Regions from separate parts of the Paenibacillus aurantiacus genome, predicted to be linked through region 1. Evidence: riboswitches for the same ligand, from Rfam matches in the RefSeq annotation. Region 1 holds a riboswitch; each other region holds the start of a gene.
The links. Region 1 has a riboswitch for cyclic di-GMP ahead of ACFFSY_RS12160 (OmpL47-type beta-barrel domain-containing protein). Riboswitches for the same ligand answer to the same signal wherever they lie in the genome.
Positions count from the first base shown of each region.

Region 2: it holds a riboswitch for cyclic di-GMP, as region 1 does, so the genes downstream of both, ACFFSY_RS03460 (hypothetical protein) here and ACFFSY_RS12160 (OmpL47-type beta-barrel domain-containing protein) in region 1, are expected to answer to the same signal.
Region 3: it holds a riboswitch for cyclic di-GMP, as region 1 does, so the genes downstream of both, ACFFSY_RS34205 (PilZ domain-containing protein) here and ACFFSY_RS12160 (OmpL47-type beta-barrel domain-containing protein) in region 1, are expected to answer to the same signal.
Region 4: it holds a riboswitch for cyclic di-GMP, as region 1 does, so the genes downstream of both, sinI (DNA-binding anti-repressor SinI) here and ACFFSY_RS12160 (OmpL47-type beta-barrel domain-containing protein) in region 1, are expected to answer to the same signal.

Region 1 is NZ_JBHMDO010000022.1:91,105-96,861, reverse strand. Features, by position in the region: gene ACFFSY_RS12160 (OmpL47-type beta-barrel domain-containing protein) at 1-3,938, opposite strand, end outside; cyclic di-GMP riboswitch class I at 4,025-4,113, opposite strand; gene ACFFSY_RS12155 (hypothetical protein) at 4,402-4,767, opposite strand; gene ACFFSY_RS12150 (pyridoxamine 5'-phosphate oxidase family protein) at 4,883-5,757, opposite strand, start outside.
Region 2 is NZ_JBHMDO010000008.1:42,623-48,379, forward strand. Features, by position in the region: gene rnr (ribonuclease R) at 1-1,447, shown strand, start outside; gene smpB (SsrA-binding protein SmpB) at 1,609-2,091, shown strand; RNA gene ssrA (transfer-messenger RNA) at 2,338-2,701, shown strand; cyclic di-GMP riboswitch class I at 2,896-2,979, shown strand; gene ACFFSY_RS03460 (hypothetical protein) at 3,060-5,609, shown strand; gene ACFFSY_RS03465 (hypothetical protein) at 5,557-5,757, shown strand, end outside.
Region 3 is NZ_JBHMDO010000055.1:82,133-87,889, reverse strand. Features, by position in the region: gene uptA (undecaprenyl phosphate transporter UptA) at 1-298, opposite strand, end outside; gene ACFFSY_RS34220 (cupredoxin domain-containing protein) at 509-955, shown strand; gene ACFFSY_RS34215 (dehydrogenase) at 1,027-1,341, shown strand; gene ACFFSY_RS34210 (hypothetical protein) at 1,477-1,830, opposite strand; gene ACFFSY_RS34205 (PilZ domain-containing protein) at 2,042-2,758, opposite strand; cyclic di-GMP riboswitch class I at 2,848-2,942, opposite strand; gene ACFFSY_RS34200 (HD-GYP domain-containing protein) at 2,994-4,076, opposite strand; gene ACFFSY_RS34195 (GGDEF domain-containing protein) at 4,103-4,777, opposite strand; gene ACFFSY_RS34190 (class I SAM-dependent methyltransferase) at 5,432-5,757, opposite strand, start outside.
Region 4 is NZ_JBHMDO010000008.1:104,758-110,514, reverse strand. Features, by position in the region: gene ACFFSY_RS03750 (right-handed parallel beta-helix repeat-containing protein) at 1-1,490, opposite strand, end outside; gene sinI (DNA-binding anti-repressor SinI) at 1,748-1,972, opposite strand; cyclic di-GMP riboswitch class II at 1,984-2,066, opposite strand; gene ACFFSY_RS03740 (helix-turn-helix domain-containing protein) at 2,205-2,537, opposite strand; gene ACFFSY_RS03735 (methyl-accepting chemotaxis protein) at 2,655-3,473, opposite strand; gene ACFFSY_RS03730 (helix-turn-helix domain-containing protein) at 3,608-4,495, opposite strand; gene ACFFSY_RS03725 (polyprenyl synthetase family protein) at 4,667-5,757, opposite strand, start outside.

The DNA.
Region 1 (5,757 bases):
CCATTGACTGCGTAGTATGTTGCTGCCACGCCGCTTTGCGCATCGCTAGCTGCCAGTTTCACCGCCGCCGCTTGCACCCATGCCGTTGGCGCGGTTGCTATCGTCGCTGGCGCCGTGCGGTCGATCTTAATTTGAATCGTTTTTGCCGTTTCCTTATTCCCAGCACGATCCACGGAGTAAAAGGAGATTTCGGTAATACCCTCTTGGTCTACTGTGAGCGAATTTCCCGCCGTGTAGACTCCCCCATTAACGGCATAGTACGTGGCTGCGACGCCGGTTTCGTTGTCGGTCGCAGACAAGCTGACGTTCTGGTCGCCGTTCGTCCAAGTCGTTAAAGCCGCAGCCGTCGTCACCGGCGCTTCCGTATCGACGATGAGTTTCGCCAATACAATATTGGAAGGCGCTGACTGACCGAACGAATTACTAACCGATGTTACATAATACTCATGGTTCTTATACGTCAGATCCGTCAACGTATAGGAAAGGTTGTTTACCTTCTCGGCCACCAGAACCGATTGACCATCAATAAGCTCATAAACATTATAGCCGTTGGCATACGTCACGAAGTTCCAGGTAATACGGGCGCTTGTCGTGCTCAGCAGCTTCAAGGTTGCGACCGGAGGCTGCATGACCGGGAACACGATGTTTTCGCTAATGCGGTTCGACGCCACGGACTCCCCGAATCGCGTATGGTACGCTGTCACTTCATATTGATGCGTGGCTTCGGTCAGGTTGTAAATCTTGTAGCTGAGCGCAGTTCCTTTATAAAGGAGTTGGCGCTTGCCGTCCGTTACATCGTATACGCGATATTCGCTAACCCAAGTTACGGCTGGCCAGGACAGCGTGATGTTATTCGCATCGAATACCGTCCCTTTAACTACTGGAGGAACTACAGTCGGCCATACTAAATTTACGTTAAGCGTTTTGCCCGCGGGCGATTCGCCGAAACGGCTGCTATAAGCATATACCGCAAACTCGTAGTTTCCTTCCGGCAAGTTCTCGAGGGTGGCGCTCGTGCTTGTTACCGTGCTCTTCAGCACCTTCTGACCGTCCACGACCTGATAGACGCGATAGGCCGTTGCATAAGTCGCCGCGCCCCATTTAAGGGTCATGTCGTTGCCATTGGCGATGGTAGACGTCAAGGTCGCCGGTGGTTGCATGGTCGGCCATACAAGCGGGAACTCAAGCTTTGCGCCTTCCGGCGAGTCGCCAAAGCGATCGCTGTAGGAGCGCAGCACATACTTATAATCGCCCTCTGGCTGATTTAATAAGGTTACTGTCGTGCCGCTCTGGGTCTTCACCAGCACTTCTTCGCCATTGACGACCTGATACAGTTTATAAGCCGTTGCATAATTGACGTAATTCCACTTCAACGTCACATCGTTGCCGCTGCTCACCGTTTGCGTAAATCCGGTAGGCGTCTCCATAATCGGGAACTCTACGTTCAACGTCAGCTTGCTGCCCTCAGGGGATTCCCCGAACCTGTAGCTTACGGCATGAACAATATACGCATGCGGACCGCTCGATACGTTACTTAACGTTGAGCTATACGTGGTGACGGAACTCTTGGCGACCTTTGCACCGTCGATTAACTCGTAAACCTTGTAATAATCGCCGTAAGCGGCAGCCGTCCAGGTTAATCGAACATCGTTGCCGTTCAGAATTTTATAAGCTGGATTACCCGGCGCAGTCATATCCGGATACGTCAATTGGAACGAAACGTCTGCCCCTTCAGGGGATTCGCCAAGCAGCGAGGAAACCGAATGGATCTCGTAGGCCAGACTGCCTTCCGGCTGATTGTAGTACGTAACGCTAGTTCCGCCTACATTGCTTTTCAGCGTTTTTTGGCCATCGACGATTTGGTAGACTCTATAACTTGTCGCATACTCCGCCGCAGTCCACTTCAACGTTACGTCATTGCCGTTAGCGACGGTATAGACCGGGTTCGTCGGTGCTTCCATGACCTGCCCGTTCAGCGTCAGATTGACGGTCGAACCCTCCACCGAATCGCCGAAGCGGTCGGACACCGAGTGGATCATATACGTATACGATCCCGGGGCCATGCCTGTGTAAGTAACGTTCAGCTTGGATGCCGTGGTTCTCAGTACCTTCTGGCCATTGACGACTTGATATACTTTATAGCTGGTCGCATAAGGGACGGCATCCCAGCTTAACGTAAAGCTTGTCGCGTTCGTAATCGTCTGCACCGCATTGGCAGGCGCTTGCATCACCGGCCATGTGAGCGTGAAAGACACCGTGCCCGCCTCAGCCGATGTTCCAAAACGAGAGGAGGCGGCATACACCTCGTAGGTGTAATCCCCTTTCGGCAAGTACGAATAGGTGACCGATTTGGTCGCTACCGTGCTTTTCAAGGTTTTCTGGCCGTTGGCTACCAGATAAACCTTGTAACTATCCGCATACTCCGAAGCGTCCCAGCTAAGAGTCGCGTCATTCCCGTTTACGATTGCGTATTTCACGTTGCCTGGCGCCTTCAGGATGACGGGATCGATCGTGAATGTCACCGAGCTTCCCTCAGCCGATTCGCCAAAACGCGAGCTGTAAGCATGTACAACGTATTCATAGTTCCCGGCCGGCTGCAAGGTGTAGGTTGCGCTTGTGCTGGACACCGTGCTTTTCAACACTTTCTGGCCATCGACCACCTGATAAACCTTATAGCCGTCTGCGTTGGCGCTGGCTGTCCACGTCAAAATAACATCATTCATGTTCAACAGTTTGTAAGCAAGACCGCTTGGAGGCGCCAGTGCCACCGCTCCAATCGTAAGCGAGGCTTGGCTGCCTTGTGCCGATTCCCCGAAGCGATCGCTGTAGGCGCGCACTTCATAGAGGTAATCCCCGGCCGGTTGGTTCGTATAGGCAACGGAAGTGCCTGTCACCGTGCTCTTCAGCACGGCTTGTCCATCCACGATTTGATAAATCTTGTAGTTGGTTGCATTCGCTGATGCTGTCCAAGTAAGAAGAACATCATTAACGTTTTGCAGCTTTGCCGCAAAATTAGTCGGCGCCGTCATGGTTACAGAACCGATGGTTGCTGTAATCTGGCTGCCTTCGGCCGATTCGCCAAAGCGATCGCTATAAGCATGGACTTCGTACACATATTGGCCGGCCGCCTGATTTGCAAAAACAGCCGATGTGCCGGTAACGGTGGTTTTCAACGCTTTCCCGCCGTCGTTAATTTGATAAATGCGATAGCTGCTTGCGTAGCTGGACGCCGCCCACTTCAGCGTGAGGTCGTTCACATTCGTAACCGTGAAGCTCGGGCTGCCAGGGGCTGCCATAACGGGATACACAACCGTGACCTCTGCCGGTGCCGAGAGCGGCGATTCGCCGAACAACGGATTCGCGGCGCTAACGGCATAACGGTATGTGCCCTCTGCAACGTTAATTACCGAGAATGTGCGCGAGGTTTGGGTTTTGACTAGCGCCGTTTGGCCATCCTCTTGAATTTGAAATAGATTGTAGCTCTGCGCATTGGCGGAAGCTGTCCAGTTCAGGACAAGGTCGCTGCCATTCTGAACGGAGGCGGTAAGCGCCGGGGCGGTCATCTCCGGATAGACGACATCCGCCGTTACAGGAGCGCTCGGTCCGGATTCGCCCTCCGCGCTAAGCGTGGAGATTGCGTAGGTATAGGACCCCTCGCTCACACTCTTCATCGTATAAGAGTTGGTCGCCGTCGTGCCGCGAACAAGGAGTTGGCCTTCCGTAATCTCATAAATTTGATAACCGGTTGCCCCAAATACGGTGTTCCACGTTAACTTAATATCAGCCCCCGTAACCTGGTAGCTGACATTGCTCGGCGGCAAAATACTGCTGTTGGCGGTCTCTGCCGCAAATACGTTTACGGCTGGTAGCATCAGTTGAATGACAAGTAAAAATGAGACCAACAATGAGAGTTTTCGTGCACCGTGTCGCTCGCTCATCTTATTCCTTCCTTTCTTCGATCCGGAAAATGGGCAAAAAAAATAAACCTCTGCCAAGGTTCATAGGAGTTTAGTCTATGATGCCTTGTGGTAACCGGCTGCCTGCCGCACACGCGTGCGGTTAAGGCCCATGGCTTTGCGTCTCATGATTTCTCATGATTTGCCCTTTTCACTTGGTTAGTTAGTTGTGAGTCTTTGAATCTATAATACGTTGTCGAATGGCGGAATGGAAATAGGACTAAAGTCACGGAGAATAAAATTCCATTACATATGGCTTATTTTGAATGCGGCGATCTTGTAGGAGGTATTGTTCGTTGCATGCGACTAAGCTACGAAAACCGCTGCCTGGGATAGGACGTAAAGAAGCCTCCCCCATCCTCTCGAGAGGCGAGGGAAGCGAATATCCCGTATTGGCGGCAAAAGGGGGTTTACCCGTCAACTGAGCGAAGCTGCCGCACTTGTCCTAAAGCACGATCGGCAAGAACCCATCCGCGATATACTGCGCGAACGGAAGATGTCCGCCGTTCTTCTCGCTTCCCGCGAGCGCGACGCCCGCCTCCTGCATGCCGTCCTCCACGCCGAAAAATCCGGAGCAAGCTTGGCAGCCGCCTTTAATGATGCCGAGCCGCATCACCTGCTTGTAGAGCGCATGGAAAGGATGATCGGCTTTGCTGAACTCCTGCGGCCACTGCGTGCCCATGCCGTCGAATAGAATGTCGACCTCGAAACCCGCCTCGTGCAGCTCTTGGCCATACAGCAGGCCGTGAACGGCTTTCCCGACATCCTGCTGGTTCGCTTGAATAATAAGGACGTATTTGTACGCTGACATGGTCATTCCTCCTCGTTATCGTGAACTACCGGCTGTGCTTTGATCACTCCGAGCCAAACCTTGCCATTACCCGGCTTCCGTACCAAGCACCACCTCCTTGAAGACCTCTTCCCCGTTATAACGTCGGATTCACTGGCGAATAAGAGACGAACTCCCGCCGGATGCCGAGTCCCCGTTCGATGTGATGCGCTTCATCCAGCTCGAAGCGGACCAATCGCTCGGCGCCGGGGAACGACGCCGTCTGCTCCTCGTCCCAAATGATGCGGGAGCGGCCGGTCAGCTGGAGGACATGGCCGTTGTCGAAGTCGATGAATAGGAGCCCTGCGCGCGGGTGGCTGTGAATATTGCCAAGCGTATTGAACATGGCGTTGCCAAAATAATCGGGGAATACGATCGTCCTCTCGTCCTCGACGCGGATGAAGCCCGGCGGGCCGCCGCGGTGCGAAGCATCCGTCTTCCCGGCGGCGCTCCGGCTCCCGATGAAGAAGGTGTCGGCCTCGGCGATCCACTGCCGCTGACTATCGCTCAGCTGGGAAGCGCGCGTCCTTCTCACAGGCAAACTGTCCGCTTCGGGGAAAGATGGGGCGGATCGCTGCTGAATATATTTCGGGCAGTTGCCGTATACCAGCTCCGCCGCCACGGCGAGCGTACCATCCGGCGCAAGCGTGCCGATCCCGTTAAGCCGCAGCCGCAACCGCTTGCTCAAATCGATCGCCAGCAATCCGATCTCCGGATTCGCCGCCAAGCCGGCGGCAAGCAGCGGATCCTGCTCCGGGTCCCACTTCACCGTCAAACGCTTGTCGTCCTGTACCGCGATGAATCCCGGCCGGCCGGTCAAGCAGGAGACCCATACCCGCCCGTCGATGCCGGCGACGGCCGCGATCAGCATCGTTTGCCGGCTCAGGAAAGCGGCCGCGCCCGGCACGATCGAATCCCGGATGCTTCGCCCGTTCTGCTGCGCGACAACTTCGGCGCCGGCCATTCGCTGAA
Region 2 (5,757 bases), on a different contig from region 1:
GGACTTGGTCATCCACCGCGTCATGCGCGAGGTGTTCGAGAACGGCGGCATGCTGCCAGACGATCGGATGGACACGCTGGCGCAGCGGATGCCGGAGATCGCGCAGCAGTCGTCCGAACGCGAACGCGTGGCGGTCGAGGCGGAGCGGGATACGGAGAAATTGAAGAAAGCGGAGTTCATGCTGGATAAGATCGGCGAGGAGTTCGACGGCATCATTAGCAGCGTGACGAGCTTCGGTATCTTCATCGAGTTGGAGAACACCGTGGAAGGACTCATTCGGCTTAGCGATCTGAATGACGACTACTATCACTTCCATGAGCAGCACATGGTGCTCATCGGAGAGCGTACGTCGCGCATCTTCCGGATCGGCGACGAAGTGCGCGTTCGCGTGGAGAACGTCAACATGGACGAGCATACGATCGATTTCGCCTTGCTCGACTCGAGCTCCCGCAATACCGACCGCGAGCTGGAGAAGGCGCTTCGCGCCGGACGCGGACGCGGCGGTCAAGGCGGCGGCCGAGAACGCGGCGGACGCGAAGGCCAAGGACGCGGACGCGAGCGCGGCGATGATCGCAGCGCAAGCGGGCGCGACGATCGCGGGCAGCGCGGCGGACGCCGAGGCGGGGATAACCGTCCGGCACCGGCGGCTGCGGAGCAAGGGCGCGGCGGACGTCGCAAAGGCGGTCGCGGCGGAGAAGCGGGCGCTGCAGGCGCAGGCTTGCGTCCGGCTCAAGGCGGCGTGTTCGTCGCACCGGGCCGCCGACAGCCTAGCGGAGGAGCGGAACGGCCGGGCTGGAAGCCGGAAGATGATTTCAACTTGGATAAGATCCTGGGCGTCTCCGAGGACGGCGGCGATCGCTCCGGGGGCACTCGTGGCGAAGAGTCGGCAACCGGTGGCGACCGCAGCGGCGGCGCCCGTTCGGGCGGCAAGCGCAAAGGCGGCGTACGGACCGACATGTGGGGGCTCCCGATTCTCGGCACCGGCGGCGTTATCGACGACGGCGAGTATGAGCACTTCAACGGACCGGGCGGTAACGATCGCCGGGGCCGCTCCGGCGGCAATCGCTCGGGCGGTAATCGTTCCGGCGGCGGTCGCGGCGGGGCTGGCAGAAGCGGCGGAGCCGGCAGAAGCGGCGGCGCGTCGGGCGGTTCGCGCAGCGGCGGCGCTGTGCAAGGCGGAGCTCGCGGCGGCTATGCCGGCGGCGGGGCGGATGCGAGCCAAGGCCAGGGCGGCAACGCTAGCGGCGGAAGCCGCTCGCGGCGCAAGAAGAAGTCCGGCGGCGTGAGCGAGGTGTTCAATCCGAACGCGGCGCGTCCGGAAGGCGGCACGGTCGAGACGACTCCGGCGCCAGAGGGCGCACCAGCCGGAGCCGGTAAGCCGCGCAAGAAGCGGAAGAAGTCCGGCGGCAACGCGACGGCGGCTTTTATCCGCAAAGAAAAGAAGTAAAGCGGAGCGGGTATCGGAATCTTGGCGGTATCGGCCGCCTTGATTTCGAACTGTAAAGTTGTTACAATGGACTCCTGATGCACCTGCGCGGGAGTCCGTTGTTTTATGGCGGGGACGGGCAGGGTAAGATACAAGAAGCGAACGAATGCGAGGTGGATGGCGTGGCGAAGAAGACGAATGAGAATAAGCAGCTAGCTCAGAATAAGAAAGCTTCCCATGACTATTTCATCGAGGAGACGTTCGAAGCGGGCATGGTGCTCATGGGTACGGAGATCAAGTCGGTGCGGGCCGGCAAGGCGAACATTAACGATGCGTTCGCGACGATCCGCAATGGCGAGATGTTCATCCATAACATGCACATCAGTCCGTTCGAGCAAGGCAACCGCCACAATCCGACCGATCCGACGCGGGCGCGCAAGCTGCTGCTCCATAAGGTGCAGATCCACAAGCTGCTCGGCCAGTCGAAGCAGGAAGGCTACGCGATCGTGCCGCTGAAGATTTACGTCCGCAACGGCTACGCGAAGCTGCTTATCGGCCTCGGCAAAGGCAAGAAGCAATACGACAAGCGCGAGAGCGCGGCGAAGAAGGATGCCCAGCGCGATATCCAGCGTGCGCTGCGCGAGAAGCAGAAGGTCGCGCGGTAACGAGTGTGCGGCAGATGCTCTGGCAGCCGTGCCAGCTAGAAGGCAGCTCTTCCAGAAACACAGGGGTACATTCGTGTAGACGATGTGCTATACTAACTAAGCAAGCCAAGCAGTACGGCATTGCGAACGCAAGACAAACAAGAAGCAGCAAGCAAGAACAGCTTATGCTCGCCGCGTGAGAACGCCGAGCGCTCTGCTAAACGGAACATGAGCCGCACGGTTCAGACGACGCCGTTTATGCGATATGGGGGCGTTTATGGATTCGACGGGGATAGTTCGAGCATGGGTTGCGGGTAGTGGGGACGCGTCCGCTTCATCAACGCTAAAGCCTATTAAATGGCAACCAACGTACAACTTTAGCAGCAGCCTAAGAAACTGTATGCTAAGCTCCTCTCCTGCATCGCCCATGTGCCGGATGTAGGGGCTCACTCTTAGTGGGATACGCTGTCACATCTCCGCCTGGGGTGTGCTGAAGAAGACAATCAGGCTGACCTAGATCGTAGCCGGTTACGGGGCGACGGCCTAGGTGACATCAAAACTGTGACTACACCCGTAGATGCCTATGTGGCGATGTCTTCGGACAGGGGTTCAAATCCCCTCGCCTCCACCATGTAAATCCACAACCGCATGAGGTTGTGGATTTTGCATTTCATCCACTCTTAGCCCCACATGTTCCTTATAGACGATCACCTTCTCTACATAGTTACCGATGACGATTTAGTTTCGCAGAGTGCTGGCAGAAACTTATGTTGAAACAGCTCGTAAACGAAACTATAATAAATTCAGATAGTTCTTTCGGACTACGAATTTCATAGGCAAACTTATTGAAAGATAAGGACGCAAAGTTATGGGCCTAAAGCGAAAAGCTATGGCTGCCAAACCGCTAAATTGTGATAGTGTACTATCCTGCTATTGGCGGGATGGTTTTTTTGTTCCCTAAATAATGATTTCTGAAAGAAGGTTCATCCGTGATTCCACAAAAAATACGTGACTGCTATAACTCGGGTGAAACCGATGTTTACAACCGCCAGAAGGGCTTCGATTATTCCGGAATGTCTCAATTAGGCACCCATACGCTCGTTATCACGAATTATGGGCGAGTCATTGCCTATGACACCGGCGGGATATTTGGAACTGAACGGGTTATGCATTTCGATGCGAAGTCCACTAAGCTTCTCATATCCTTTTCTGGTTCTACTGTATATGTGAAGAGCTCAGCAACATATCCATTTAAACTGGATTTTACGTTGAATTCATGGGATTTTATCGATTTATTCCCGAATATACCCTATGAATGTTTCGATTTTCCATCGGATGCAAAAGAATTAATTTCGACTCTTATTTCATATCAAGGCCAGTCTAAGACACATATGTCGTTGAAATTAGCAGCGAAATTCATTGAAATCATACACCAAGATGATTTTGTCACGAATACCTTCACGGTTCCGCTACATCGGATTGAAACGTGGGAGGCTTCCGGTGCACATAGCCTAACCTTAAAAGGACATTTTGATATCCAGAACGAATCAATTTCTTCGATCCAGTTGTTTATCCCACAGAAGGAGAAGCTTCAATCCGTAAAGACGCTGCTGCAGGATGCACCCAGGCTTTCACAGCTGGTAGGACCGTTCAAAAGTATTTATCCGATCACTTATCGTTTTGGCGGCTCTGACAGTAAAGTTGAGCTTTCTAATAAGGCTGCAACTGCAGCAGCTATAATTTTGGGAGTCGTCAATAGTTTTATGTCCAATAAAACAGCATCTCTTGTTTATCATGATCACGGTGTCGTATCTTTCCTAGATGAGGACAATTGGAAAGTGCTGCATCAATTCTCTTTGCAGAATGACGAATGGTATTACGATAAAAAAGAGAATCGAACCATTATCGTCCATAATAATAAGGCTTTCGTGGTGAATATGCAGCGTCCTGATGCGATCGCGTTTGCAAAAGCGACTTGGGGAAGTTCCTGTGGCGTTTGTGTTCCCCAAACCGGTTATCTTTACGGTGTATATCAGCAAAATCGCTATACGAAAGATGAAGTAAGCATGTTAGTTCAATCTTCAAATCAAATTCGTCTTCTGCATTGGAAGGAGTTGCAGCTTTCGGCTCCGCTATTTTTGCAATCTTGCGATATTGTTGGCTATCAGCACAGAATGTTCATTTTCGAGGATTCTAGCATTTCTATGATTACATGGCCGGATAAAAAATGGGCAGCTTATGTCAATCCGAAAACACCGAACAATCTCGATGATGTTAGCTTCGGTATCACTTCAATGGAGCATCCATTCTTCATTGAACAAACGATGCGCGGCATCCAATTACGGCAATCACCAGATACCGTTCTTCACGATTTTGAATACCATGCCATATCGGATATTTCGATTGCCGAGCCTGAGGGTGATTCCTTCCTGGTTCCATGCAATATATCAGCTAGGGAAGGAGCTAACGGCAGTGGAACCAACCGCTTCATGCTACCTGCCGCAGAAGTACACAAAATCATCTATGCGACGTATTATCACGCAAAGGCACCATTAATTGAGCGTACTGAGGCTAAGCAAATTTATTTAAGCTGGACTCGTCAGGTGAATGACTTTGCTTTGTTTCATTTGTTTGGACAGCTGCTGGCTATCCAAGCCGGAATTCGAGAAATTCATGACAATGTTAGTGATCGCGATCAGCGAAATCACCGACTCATTAATTTCATGTATTATGCCATTCAGAATCAGAAACGCAGGTTAGACCAAGTATCGATCTATCTGCCCGCGATGCTTGATCGGAACGTCAAAGACATTTTTGAACCGTCAGGCAATAAGCACGACGAAGAATTGTTCCGCCAGCTTCAACGTGGCTTCATGAATGTGAGCGTACAAATCAAGTCTGCTTTAAATGAAGTAGAGTCAGCATTATCTGCCGTTTCTAGCACCATTATCCCAAAAGGGGACATGGATGAAATCATCGCCGATCGCGCTAAAAGAGGCTACACTCAGGCTGCCGCAACTACTGGTGTAGGATTGGCCATTGCTCTGAGTACAGGAGGATTAGCGATTCCGTTTTTACTTGGAGGCGCATTCTTAGGTTTCAATACGGCCCAAACGTCTAAAGAAGCGAAACGCTTGGAACAAATGAAAACAGAGATGGAAAATCACCGATTGGATTTTTACATGACGAAAGCGCTGGATACATTTGATCATTTAATGTTGACGCTGCTTCCTTATTATGTTGCGGAAGTGAATCGCCACATGGTTAATTGTTTTGAACGATTGGCTGGTGAATATAGAGCCGCATGGAAAAGCCCTGTTGTGATCGAAAATATGTTTAGGGAAATTACTCAATTATATACGTATAAACAATTGCCTATCGATGCTACTGTTGTCCTTCGAAAGAAGGAACTTATGGATACAGTGCAGAAAGCTGTATATCTATCCGAACAGCATATCCAATTCTTTCAACAAGAGGTGAATGTTCATGTTTTACAACAAACTGAGGGACCGAGGCTCCGAAACGAACGATCCGTTTGACAATCTTCAATCGCATCAAGAGGCTGATGTGGAACAAAGCAGAAATCCGTTTGGCGAATACTTCGCTGACAACGAAGACATGGAACATCAAGAAATTAACCCTGAACAACATTTTGTTAATCCTAATTATGTAAACGGCTATGATCGC
Region 3 (5,757 bases), on a different contig from region 1:
CCGCCGTATCCAAGTGCTTCGGCGAAATTTTGATGAACTTGCCGTATTTTTCAAAGAATGGCCTGCCGGCAAATCTGCCGATCGCATATAGTATCCACTGTTGGATGACCGCGCCGATCGTTCCGCAAATAACCGCGGCCAGGAAGGTAATCTCGCCCTTGTACACCAGGTAGCCGCCGAACGCCAGCACGATTTCGCTCGGGATGACTTCGATCGCAAGACCGATGATAATGCCCCAATAACCTAACTCCTCAATCCAGTGCAACGCGGTGGTTGCAAGCTCGTGAATCCACTCCATTCTCCGTCTCCTATCATTTCTAAATTTGAACGCTTCTGTCTCTATCGGTATTCTAGCACATCAGGTGGCATGCCTCCATAAGACCATACACACAATAAAGTGACAATTCCGTCACATCGCACGAATGCTGCCAAAAACCGGTAGACATGCCTGAACAAGCCCGTGCATAGACTAGCTGTGTTTAATACGAAGAAAGCAGGTGGGCGTTGCATGACCAACATTTTCGTCATTACCAAAAAACAACTCAAGCTGTTCGCGGTTTTGCTCCTAGCCGTCGTTGTCGCGGTCGTATGCTTCAAGTGGAACCAGTCGCAGGCCGCCATGGCGACGCCTAGCCAGACGCGCGTCATGCATCTGGTCACAGGGGAATTCGAGGCGCGCGACGCCGGCGGCAAAAAGATCGAAGCCTATCTCTGGTCGCCGAGCAGCATCTTCGTGAGCTCCGGCGAGGAAGTCGAGCTGCATCTAACGGGCATCAGCGGCGAAACGCATCCGTTCGTCATCGAAGGACTCGGCGTCCAAGGGACGGTGGAGAAAGGCAAAACGACGGTCGTCAAATTCAAGGCGGAGAAGAAAGGCACCTATCCGATCATCTGCCAAACGCACGATACGCGCGAGCATAACGGTCCGATGGTTGGCTACATTTACGTGCAATAGAGGCTGGGCCCGGGCAGGTGACCATTCGGCAGCCGCTCGCATATATAGGGGAATGAGAGGAGTCGGTCACGATGAAACCATCCCCCCCTTCCAAACATGCGGCCGGGCTGCCGACCGCGCGCAAAATCCGGCGTGCCTGCGACAATGAGCTGTACCGGACCGTCAAGCGTCTGAACGTCTACGTCTCCAAAGAAAAGCTCGAAGCGGCGGAGAAGCTGTACTTCAAGAAAGTAGCCCTCAATCTCCCCTGGATTGCGGAGAACCAAAGCAACCGCCGCAAACTCGCCGACTGGTGGGACGAGAACGTCAGCGCGGAGATCGCCGAATTGTGGGACGTCGACTTGGCCAAACTCCAGGCGGCCTTCCGCGAAGCGTTCGGCGGTTAGCCCCCTTTCCGTAGTCAGAGCTAGACATGCCAAATGGCGCCGCAGGCCTCATGCCTGTGGCGCCATTGTGCATTGCAGCGAAGATGGACTATGCGTTCGCCGCAACGGACCGTCGGCGATGCGGAGCCGCAGCCCCTAGCCGATGACGGCGAATGCCTCCGAACCCGCCGGAATGCTCCGGGAACGGAATTGCACGCCGTGCGTGTTAAAGATGCGGATCGTCAGATTGGACGTCGTCAGCACGCCGACGTTGCCGAACTGCACAACGCCGAAATTGTCAAAAAAAGCGGTCGAGACCAGCGTGTTGTTTCGGAATAGGCGGGCGAAAAATCCTCTCGTGTTGAACGTGACGCCGTTGTTCTGGACCCACAGCACCGTCAACCGGTTCAAGTAGACGGCTTTCGCGCTTCCGGTCGGGATTTTGGCCGTACGGATGACCCTCCCCTTGCTGGATGCGAGACGCTTCGGTTTTACTCGAGTCGATGCCATTCTCCAACTCCTCCTCTTGCGTTTCCTTCAGCATATGCTAGGGAAACAAGAGCGGCCCGGACGAACGCACGCAGCCTCTTACCTATTTTGTCAGGTTCGGCAGGCGGGAGATTTATCGGCTATCGACATCTGACTAGCAAATAAAAAAAGGAAACGCGGCCGCAGCCGGTTCCCTTGATTCCCCAATCCACGTTCATGTCGGGCGAACGGCTTACATGCGCTCCAGCGACTTGCGCTTCTCCTTGATCCGGTAATAATTCGATACTTGCTCGCGGATCAAGAACGCGCGAAGCATCCTCGTCTGCAGCTCGTTCAACCCCACGAAGCGCGCGCCGTAGAAGCAATATTCCCCTTCCAACTCGCGCCGCACGATCTCCAGCTGGCAGCTGAGCTCATGACCCAGCGAGACGACCGCCGGCAGGATCTCGCCGATGCCAAGCGTCACGTTATGCACGGCTTCGAACCCGATGCCGCTGAGCGACACATTCCTCGTCTTGAATACCGCCGCCGGCTCCTCGTCGATGTCGTCCGCGCCTTCCGCCCCGGTTGCCTGTGTGCTTGGCTGAATCTTCCCGTCCAGCCGGACCTCGACGCGGGTCGCCTCCCGCTTCTCCTCCAGCCCCGCCAGCGACTTGGGCGGCAGCAGCACAGCCAGCGACCCTTCCGCCACCGCGATAACGGTGGATTGCAGCCGCTGGATGCCAACCGGCGAATAGAGCGTAAGATGAACCGGGTCTCCCAGATGGAACGACTTGAACTCGGACATTTCGATCTCCAGCATCTCGCCTTCCACATGGGTGACCAGACCCGTGGATACGTACCCGTCCTTCTCGACGACCGTTCTGCTATCGAGCAGCGCCTGCAGGGGATACGTCGTCATTTCTTTGCCGTACACGCCGGATTGTTCAACTCTAGATGCTCTCGTCATGATGTGGTGTGCCTCCGTGAATACAAAATAAAAAAGCCGCTTCCTGGAACTTGAGCCGCCTTCGTCATCCTGTACACGGATGCCCTCGCTTCGGCGGCCAGGCTGTCGTTGTCCGCGATGCACGCGAACGGTAGACCCTTTAGCTTTGCGTCCTTGCCTTTCAGCAAGTTTGCCTTTGTCGTGCATTCAATTGTCCACGCGGTTCGCGTGTCTTCGCCAACGCTTCGCGCCGCGGTTAAACTTCCTTGACGATGAGCAAGTTGTTGGAATCCTTCAGTTCGATCTCGTACGCCGCCGCCGGCGGGTTGCCGTCCGCTTCCCGAATGATTCTCACCGTCGGACGGTGGACGGCCAGCGGGTTGTTGGCGGATACGACAGCGATCTGGCCGGAGCTTAACAGCACGGTCGTCGCAATCGGATAGATGGAGATGTGTTTACAGAACATTTTGATCAAATTCACGTCGAAGTACGTATTGCCCGCCGCGAACAAAAACTCGATCGCTTCCGTCGGCGTATACCGTTTGCGGTGCGGTCTCGGCGAGGTCAGCGCGTCGTAAACGTCCGCGATGGCGATGATCTGGGCGTATTCGTGAATGTCGTTGCCTTTGATCCCGCGGGGATACCCGCTTCCGTCGAACCGCTCGTGATGTTGGAACGCGCAGTGCGCCGACAACAACGATACGTCGTGCTGCGCGCGAAGCAGGTTGAACCCATCCTCCGCATGCTTCTGAACCGAGCCACGCTCCGTGTCGCTCAAGAACGCCGCCTTGTTCAGCAGTTCCTTCGGCACTTGCGTCATGCCGATATCGAACAGTAAAGCACCGACGCCCAGCTCCTCCAGCTGATTGCGGTTGTATCCTTTGGCCACGCCCATAATGCCGGCGAGTATAGCGACATTAACCGAATGATTGAAGAGATAAGAGTCCATCGCTTGAATATTCGTCAAGCTGACCAACATGTCTTGCCGTGCAGACAGGTCCTGCATCATCTGACCGAATACCGTGCGGAACGTGCGTCCAAGCTCCGGGGCGACCGTGCGCCCTTTGGTCTTGTGCGTATCCATGAGCGTCGTCATCGTCTTGTGGACTTCGTTCATCGCCTTGCGGCGCGTCTCGTCCTGAATCGCCGAGCTTGGCTCCAGATCCTCGGTCATGTCATCTTGGATATAGAGCATGTCGATGCCCAAATTCTCCAGCCTGTCGATAAATCGTTGGGTTAACTCGACGCCTTCCCCCAGCAGAACATTGCCATTCTCTTGAAAGACGGTGCGCCCCAGTTTGTCCCCCGGCCTTACCGAGGAAATATGCGCTTTTCTCATTTGCCATTCCGCCTTTGATTGCCTGTTTATTGTGCCATTGCCTGCGCCGATTCCTGTTCGGCTTGGTCTCGTTTGGCCAACAGCTTGTCTGCATACATCCTTGTATCGGCAATCTGCGCAAGCTGGCTGATCTGAGCGCCGTCAGCCGGATAGGCGGCCACTCCAGCCGATACGGCAAGCCGGATTCCCGTACGCAGCGAGGCATATTCCAGTCGCTCGCGAACGCTGCGCAGCAGCGTGGCGACCGCCTTGTCGTCGGCATAGGGGCAGATGACCATGAACTCATCGCCGCCCCACCGCGCCACGATCTCCCCGCACTCCGCGCAATGTCGAAGCGCCAGCGCGACCTCACGGATCGCCGCGTCGCCTTTGGCATGGCCGAGCGAATCGTTGACTTGCTTGAAATCGTTGACATCGAGCAGTATGATGGCCATCCGCTTACGCTGTTTACTGGCACGTGCCGTCAATTTGACGAATCCCGTCTCCACGAAGCGCCGATTGTAAGCGCCTGTCAGCGGGTCCATGACAGACAGCCGGGCCAGCCGGTCATACTTCCAACCTAGCCACCAGCCAGCGGGGACGGAGACGGCGGCAAACATCAGCGCGCCGGCGCAAGCCCGAAGCAGATGACTTTCCTCGGGCCAAAGCCCGTAAAGCGCGGCGCCGCCGGACAAGCCGACCGCGGCCGCTATTGCTGTCATTCTACCTCGATACGCCACCCGTCTCCCTCTCCTTCTCATCGCTCGACTACCTGATTGCAACCCTTCTTCGCGCCAATCCCTTCTCGGGGACGAAGGGGAACTGTCAGTCCCGCGGGGATCGATTCGAACGCCCCTTGCCCTCCCGCGAGCCTCGCTTCGCCGGAAGAATGTCCAGCACGTCGCACACGGCCCGGGAAGACTGCGAACGAACCGAATTTATAGATGATGAAACCTGTCGTTCGACTTCGAAATCGGGCAGAAGCAGTCGTTCGGAATCGCTTCCAACAATTCCCTTAGGCGTCGACAGTTAAGCGATAAGCAGCTAGCATGCGCAAAGAATTACGTTCCGCCAGCGGCGCAAAATCAGCGCGCCGGCCTTCTCTATATCATCGGCCATCGCATCACGCAGAAGCAGCAGGGATGCTCTATGCAGTAAGAGGATAACGTTATGGACAACGATAGGAACAAGAATCTCAAAAGAACGAGGAACAGACAGCAATCCACCCCTGCCGTCAGTCCCGAAACGATCGTCCCACATCTGAATTAACGGATTTTTCCTAGGACTTCGCGTATAGTTTTTATTTTATCATACGCAATTTGCGTCGACAATCTCTATGTCATGTATTCGAATACTAGTTACCTAGTTACAATGGATTACTTGTAAGCGGCAAGACGTTCCGCAAGCGCGGTTTCCAGATAGGGCGAAAGGTTCAGTCCATCCCGAAATGCGACATACTCCTCCCATTTGCGCGCACCAGCCTTGCTTCCGCTGGCCGTTGCCCGGATGAGCAGGTTCTTGGGCGTATGCTCGGGGTCGATGAATTCGAGCAGCTGCACTTTGTAGCCGATGACTTCGAGCAGCTGCGCGCGCACCGCGTCGGTCGCCAGCGCGCTGAACCGCTCCTTGAGCAGCCCATGCGACAGCAGCGGAGCGAGCGTGTCGTTCTTCACCTGCTTGAACAGCTCGTGCTGACAGCATG
Region 4 (5,757 bases), on a different contig from region 1:
ATCGGCTTGTTCCAGATGGACAGCGCGTTCTGCTGCTTCTTGTTATTGATCATCCGGATATTCGATGCGGTCACGCCATAAGCCGTCTTGCTTGTAATGCTGAGGATGGAGTCCGTGAACACCATGCCGTCGATCGTAATATTCGGTCCTTCGAAATACGTGTAGGAGTCGTTCATCCGGTTGCCTGTGAAGGTCGCGTCATGATAGGCGAGAATCCGAGACCCGTCGAAATGGTTATCGCGCACGATCGCGCCCGTGAACGGCGGCGATATCGCCAAGCCGATGACGCCCTTGGAACCGAACCGGTTGCCTTCCACGACCGCATTCCAGCCGTCGTAGAGAATCAGATCGTAAGAGGTATTATTATAAAAATCATTGTTCGCGATCTTGATGTTCGTATTCCGGTGGCCATTCTCGCCGAATCCGCCCTCGAGGTCGATACCCGATTGCGGCGCGACCCCTTTCATATCGTGCAGCACGTTGTCATGGATCAGCACCTGGTCCGCGCCCCCGACCGTTATGCCTTGACGGCGGTTGAACGCGAATTCGGAGTAGCGTACGGTGATGTTTTTGCTCACGATTTTTTTCCAGGCTTCCACGTAATAATCCTTTGCGGCCGGTTTTGCATATACAATATGAGCGAAGCTTGCACCGGACGGAATTTGCAGAATGTTGCGCGCCTTCGCCCCTTTCAGACTGCTCAGGAACGTGTTGTCGCTCTTGTAATAATAGACGTCGAATGTCAGCGCAAGCCCCTGGCTGTTGGACAGCTCGAATTCCCGCTCGCCCGGGAACTTGGCGTCCAGCGCGATTGGCGTCTTGGTCCGGATCTTCGCGCTATCGGCGATTGGCTTCCCCGCCGCGTCGAAGGCGCCGGAGACGAAGCTCGCCGTATAGTAATCCTTGAGCAGTCCGCCGCTCCCTCCGATCGCCAGGCCGTCCCCGGTGTAGTTCTCGGCTCGGACGCCGTCTATTACCGTGCCCTTGGCGCCTTCCACCAGAATGCCGAACCCGCTCTCGTGCGTGCCTGCCGTGTAGGGCGTATCCTTCTTGCTGTAATCGTGCGTATCCTTGTCTCCCCGGTAGATGCCGCCTTTGAGCTTCGCGTTATTGATGCCATATCCGATATAGATGGTGATGTACCGCTCCTTGCCGTTCGTCTCCTTCTGAAGAACCGTTTGGTTATCGAGCTCGAACGTCATATCGCCGACCATGTTAATATGGCTATCCTTGTCGATCAAATAAGTTCCTGTCGGCAGCAATAGCTTCGTATAGCCTTGGGTCTTCGCCCACAGAAGCGCTTGATTAATGCCCTGTGTCGTCTCCACGGGATGCGTACCGTCATTATGAATGCCGAATTGCTGCAGATTGGCGGTGTAGGCCGCTGTGTCTGCGCTCTGAACCGCGCTGGGCTCGGCGGCGCTTGAAACGCTTACAGTCCCCGATACCGCGAGCGTGGCTGCCAGTAATGCGATGCTCCATCGCTTCATTGTGCTCCCTCCTTTGAATCTTCTATTTTTGTTACTATTACCACAATACGCACGCTAGCTGGGGTTGGAGCATGGATGACCGACCATTTTTTGGGGGAAATAACGCAAAAAAATAGTCCATGCCCGATTGTGGCCCGCACATTAGACAGGCCCCTCTGCATGGACTTTTAACGTCAACCGAATCTCTAAATCTAATGCCGGTACGCCCCTGTACCCCATATCCGCTTCGTTACCGCCTGCGGCCGCTAAGAGATTGCTTAAGAGATGGATAGTTTCTCCGCTTCGTACATCAGCACCTTGCCGAACAGCGTCCGCTGCAGCATAACGGCTGTTGCCGAGGCAGGAGATTGCATCGATTGAGATTGCCGTAGGAAAGACCTAACTTCCAATGCCGAAAGTCCCAGCTTGCGAGCTTCTAGTATCAACGATGTCCACTCTGCTTCCCGTTCGCGCTGTACAAGTTCTGCCTGTTCCATCTCCATCCATGCCTCCAATTGTATTGGGGTGGGTGCACCACTCACTCCGTATGTCCCAGGTGCCCAAATGTAGGACATATTTCACAGTTCCCGTTTCATTTCTGCCAACCTGTCCCAATTATACAATTTGTATCAAGGAGAAACATGTCACATTGTCGCCTTGTTCGTAAATATTTTTCGACACTACTGGAATAAAATAAAAAACGCCCTAATTGAGGGCGTTTTCACGGATTGAAACTTATGAATCCTGCTCTTTCTTCCAGCGTTGAAACTCAAGGAATTCCTTGAATTGACGTTTGCTGACACCAGACGACATCGCCTCGTGCACAAGCTCCGCCCATTCAGGGTCAAGCTCCTGCTCTTCCGACTCGTCGAACAGCAGCGCATTCTTCGTGACATCGAGCGTCGATGCGATTTTCTCTACGAACTGTATCGAAGGGTTATTCTGTATGCCCCGTTCCACATTGCTTAAGTACGATTTTGCGACTTCGGCGCTCTCCGCAAGCTCGGTTAGCGAAAGTCCCTTACGCAGGCGAATCTTCTTGATGCGTGCTCCGATCGTTTCCGTCATCTCGAATCGTCCTTCACTGTGCAATCTTGTTCCCTTCATTATAACAAAGATTATTGTAAGGGACAAAACAGATTTTACCCTTTCTTTAATTTCTTACACAATGTCTTGGCGCAGGGTCTACAGTCTGCGCGCGTATTGACTCAATCTATCCGACATGGCGCCGATATCTGCGATGAAGGCTTCGATCTGATCAGACGAGACCGACTGGCGCTCCGCGAGGGCGGCCATGCGTTCGATCGATCCGTTCATCTCGGCCATCGCCTGTCGGAAGGCTTGCAGCGTCCCCCGAATCGTATTGGCGGAGGCCACCGTTTCGCTCGATAGCTTCCGGATCTCGCCTGCCACAATACCGAAACCTCTTCCTTTCTCTCCGGCATGCGCCGCTTCGATCGAAGCGTTGATGCCGAGCATATTCGTCTGATCGGCAACGGCCTTTACGATCGATACGACCTCTTCCGTCTGCCCTACGTGCCCAGCTGTCTGCCTGGCTAGATTCAACAGCTGTCCGCTGAAGTGCCGCAGCTCTTTCGAGGCTGACGTTATGCTCTCCAGCTGCGACTGGGCTTGACTCAGCGAGTCTGCGATGTGCTCGGCAATTCCGCGCAGCTCTGCTTGTGTCCGGACCTGGACGGCCAGTCCGCCCATGATTTCCCGTTCTTCCCCGTATAGCGGAATGGCCGTTCCGACGAACTCGTAGCCATAAAAGCTAGCGGGTACGACGTCTTTGAGAGAGAGGCCGTTGCGAACGGTCCGCGCCAGGGGCTCATCCGGGTTCAGTCGCTGGCCGGAACGAATACCCAAATCGATGCGTTCGCCGGGCCAATAGCCAATGAACTTCTCCCTGTCGCATATCGCGAACGAAACATCGATTGGCAGCGCTTCTTTTAGCAGCGGAATAAGGGCGGTTATCTCGTGAAGCGATCGAATGACGTGCATCGTAGAACTCCCATCTGTTCTAACTTACGGCTATAATCCTGCCATAAATAGTTCCATCTCAGGATACCCCGACTAGCACATTGGCATCCGTCGATTGCCCCGATCAATTCGCCGACGCTTCTCGCCCGCTGTTCTCACCCTTCAAAGTCCAGGTTTGCCGGCTCGGCCGGCATGCCCTCCTCCGTGTTCTCGCCGGTCGTCGGCGTCCGCTCGTCGACCTCCTCGATCCGGAAATTGTCGACCCACAGCTTCCCTTCTCCGCATAGGAGCGCCCCGAACGCGATCGCATGACTCGATTCCGAGACGTCCAGCACGACGGCATACTGATTCCAGCCGCATGTGCCGTGGATCGGACGATTCTGCATATTATCGAACTGCAGCATGTCGCCGTTCTTCCGGTCGATCCGCATCCAGAGGCCTGCCCAGCCCCGAATGTCCTCCGCCTTGGCGAATGCGGTCAACCGTACCCGCTTGCCCGCATAGCGCTCCGAGCTGAACATCTGCATAAGCGTGGCGAACCCTTCCGCTCCCCGCTTCACCGACTGGATGCGCGCCGCGGCGCTCCCCAGATGCGCTTCCCGTTTGTCCAATGCGACCTCGTAATCCTCCACGCGATTGCCCGTTACCGTCCAGCCTTGCGGCACTTCCTTCCGGTTCATCCCCATCGTCCCCTTCGTCACGAGTGATTGCGCGTATGCGCGATACCGCCCCGGCGTCAGGCCGTGCGCCTTCTTGAACGCCCGCGTGAACGCCTCCTGCGATTGAAAATGATAATCCAGCGCGATAGCCAAAATACCCTTTCGCGTATGGGCCAATTCCGCCGCCGCCCGCGCAAGCCGCCGGTCGCGGATGTAATTCGCGGCCGTTCGTCCGACCGCGGCGAGGAACAAGCGGTCGAAATGGCGTTTGGAGAACAGGCCTCCCCGCGCCAAATCATCCGGTCGCAGCAGCTGCGTCAGATGCTGCTCGATATAGCCGAGCGTTTGATTCATCGTGCTCCGGTGCGTCTCCTCGTTCGCCACTGCCATCCCTCCTTGCCTCTAACTTACCATGCAGCGCGCAGGGCGTTTTGATCGTTTTGGCCATGTTTACCGTCCACGCGCCATCGTCTGGCGAAAATAAAAAAGAGCACCCTTCCTAGGTGCTCTTCGCGATTGCGAGGCTTATCGTGTTCGCCCGTCCGAGCGACCGCCCTACCGGTCCCGGCTAATCATATACGCCAGCACCTGCTTCAAGAAACCGGCCGGGCGCTCCCGCTTGCGCAGCGCCTCCAGCGCAAGGCAGTAGTGGTCCCACATCGCTTTCTTTGCGCCTTCCCGGCCAAGAATGCTCGCGAACGTCGCCGTGTTGTTCTCCGCATCCTGGCCGACCGGCTTGCCGAGCAAGCCCGCGTCGCCGTCGACGTCGAGCAGATCATCCTTGATCTGGAACGCGATGCCGGCATGGTAGGCGAACGTCTTCAACAGCTCGATCTCGCGCTCGCCGGCTTGGGCGAGAATGGCGGGCATCACCAGCGCCGCTTCGAACGCCAGACCGGTCTTATAGAAACACTGCGTATTGAGCTGCTCCAGCGTGAGCGCCTCGCCCTTCGTCCGCAGGTCCATCGCCTGCCCCATGCAGAGCTCTTCCGCCTTCTGCGCGGAATAACGGATCATGGCCAGCACGCTCTTCGGGTCAAAGCCCGCAAGCGAGGCTTGCTCCTGCGTCGCCCGCTGGATCAGCATAAGCCCCGTCAGCTCCGCCGTAGCGCTGTCATGCACCTGATGCAGCGTGGAACGTCCTCTGCGCGTAGACGCATTATCTTGAGACGGGAGATCGTCGAAAATAAGCGACGCCGTATGCATGTACTCGAGCGAGCGCAGCAGCGGCACCAGCGCGTCCGCGGACAATCCGTATTCCTGCACGCCCATCACCCAGGTCAGGATCGGGCGAAGACGCTTGCCCGAGCCGTCCAAACTATAATTCGCCGCCTCGATCAGCGTCTCGCCCGAGGGCGGCATACCGTCCCGGCTCGCCAGACGCAGGCTGGCGTTAATCTGCCCGCGCGCCGTCCGCACCGTCTCCGCGAACTGCTCCTCCGTGTCGCGCTCGTTCTTCAAGTTCGCGACGACCTGATCCCGCAGCAGTTTATCGAAAAAGTCGACGTCGTCCGCTCGGTCGACCATCCGCTGCACGAGCCGGTTGAACGCGGGATGACCGGAGGCGAAGATCGTCATAATCTCGTTATATTGGGTGCCCCCGACCCGCGCCTTGCACCGCTTCAGGCCATTGATGGCCCGGTTCA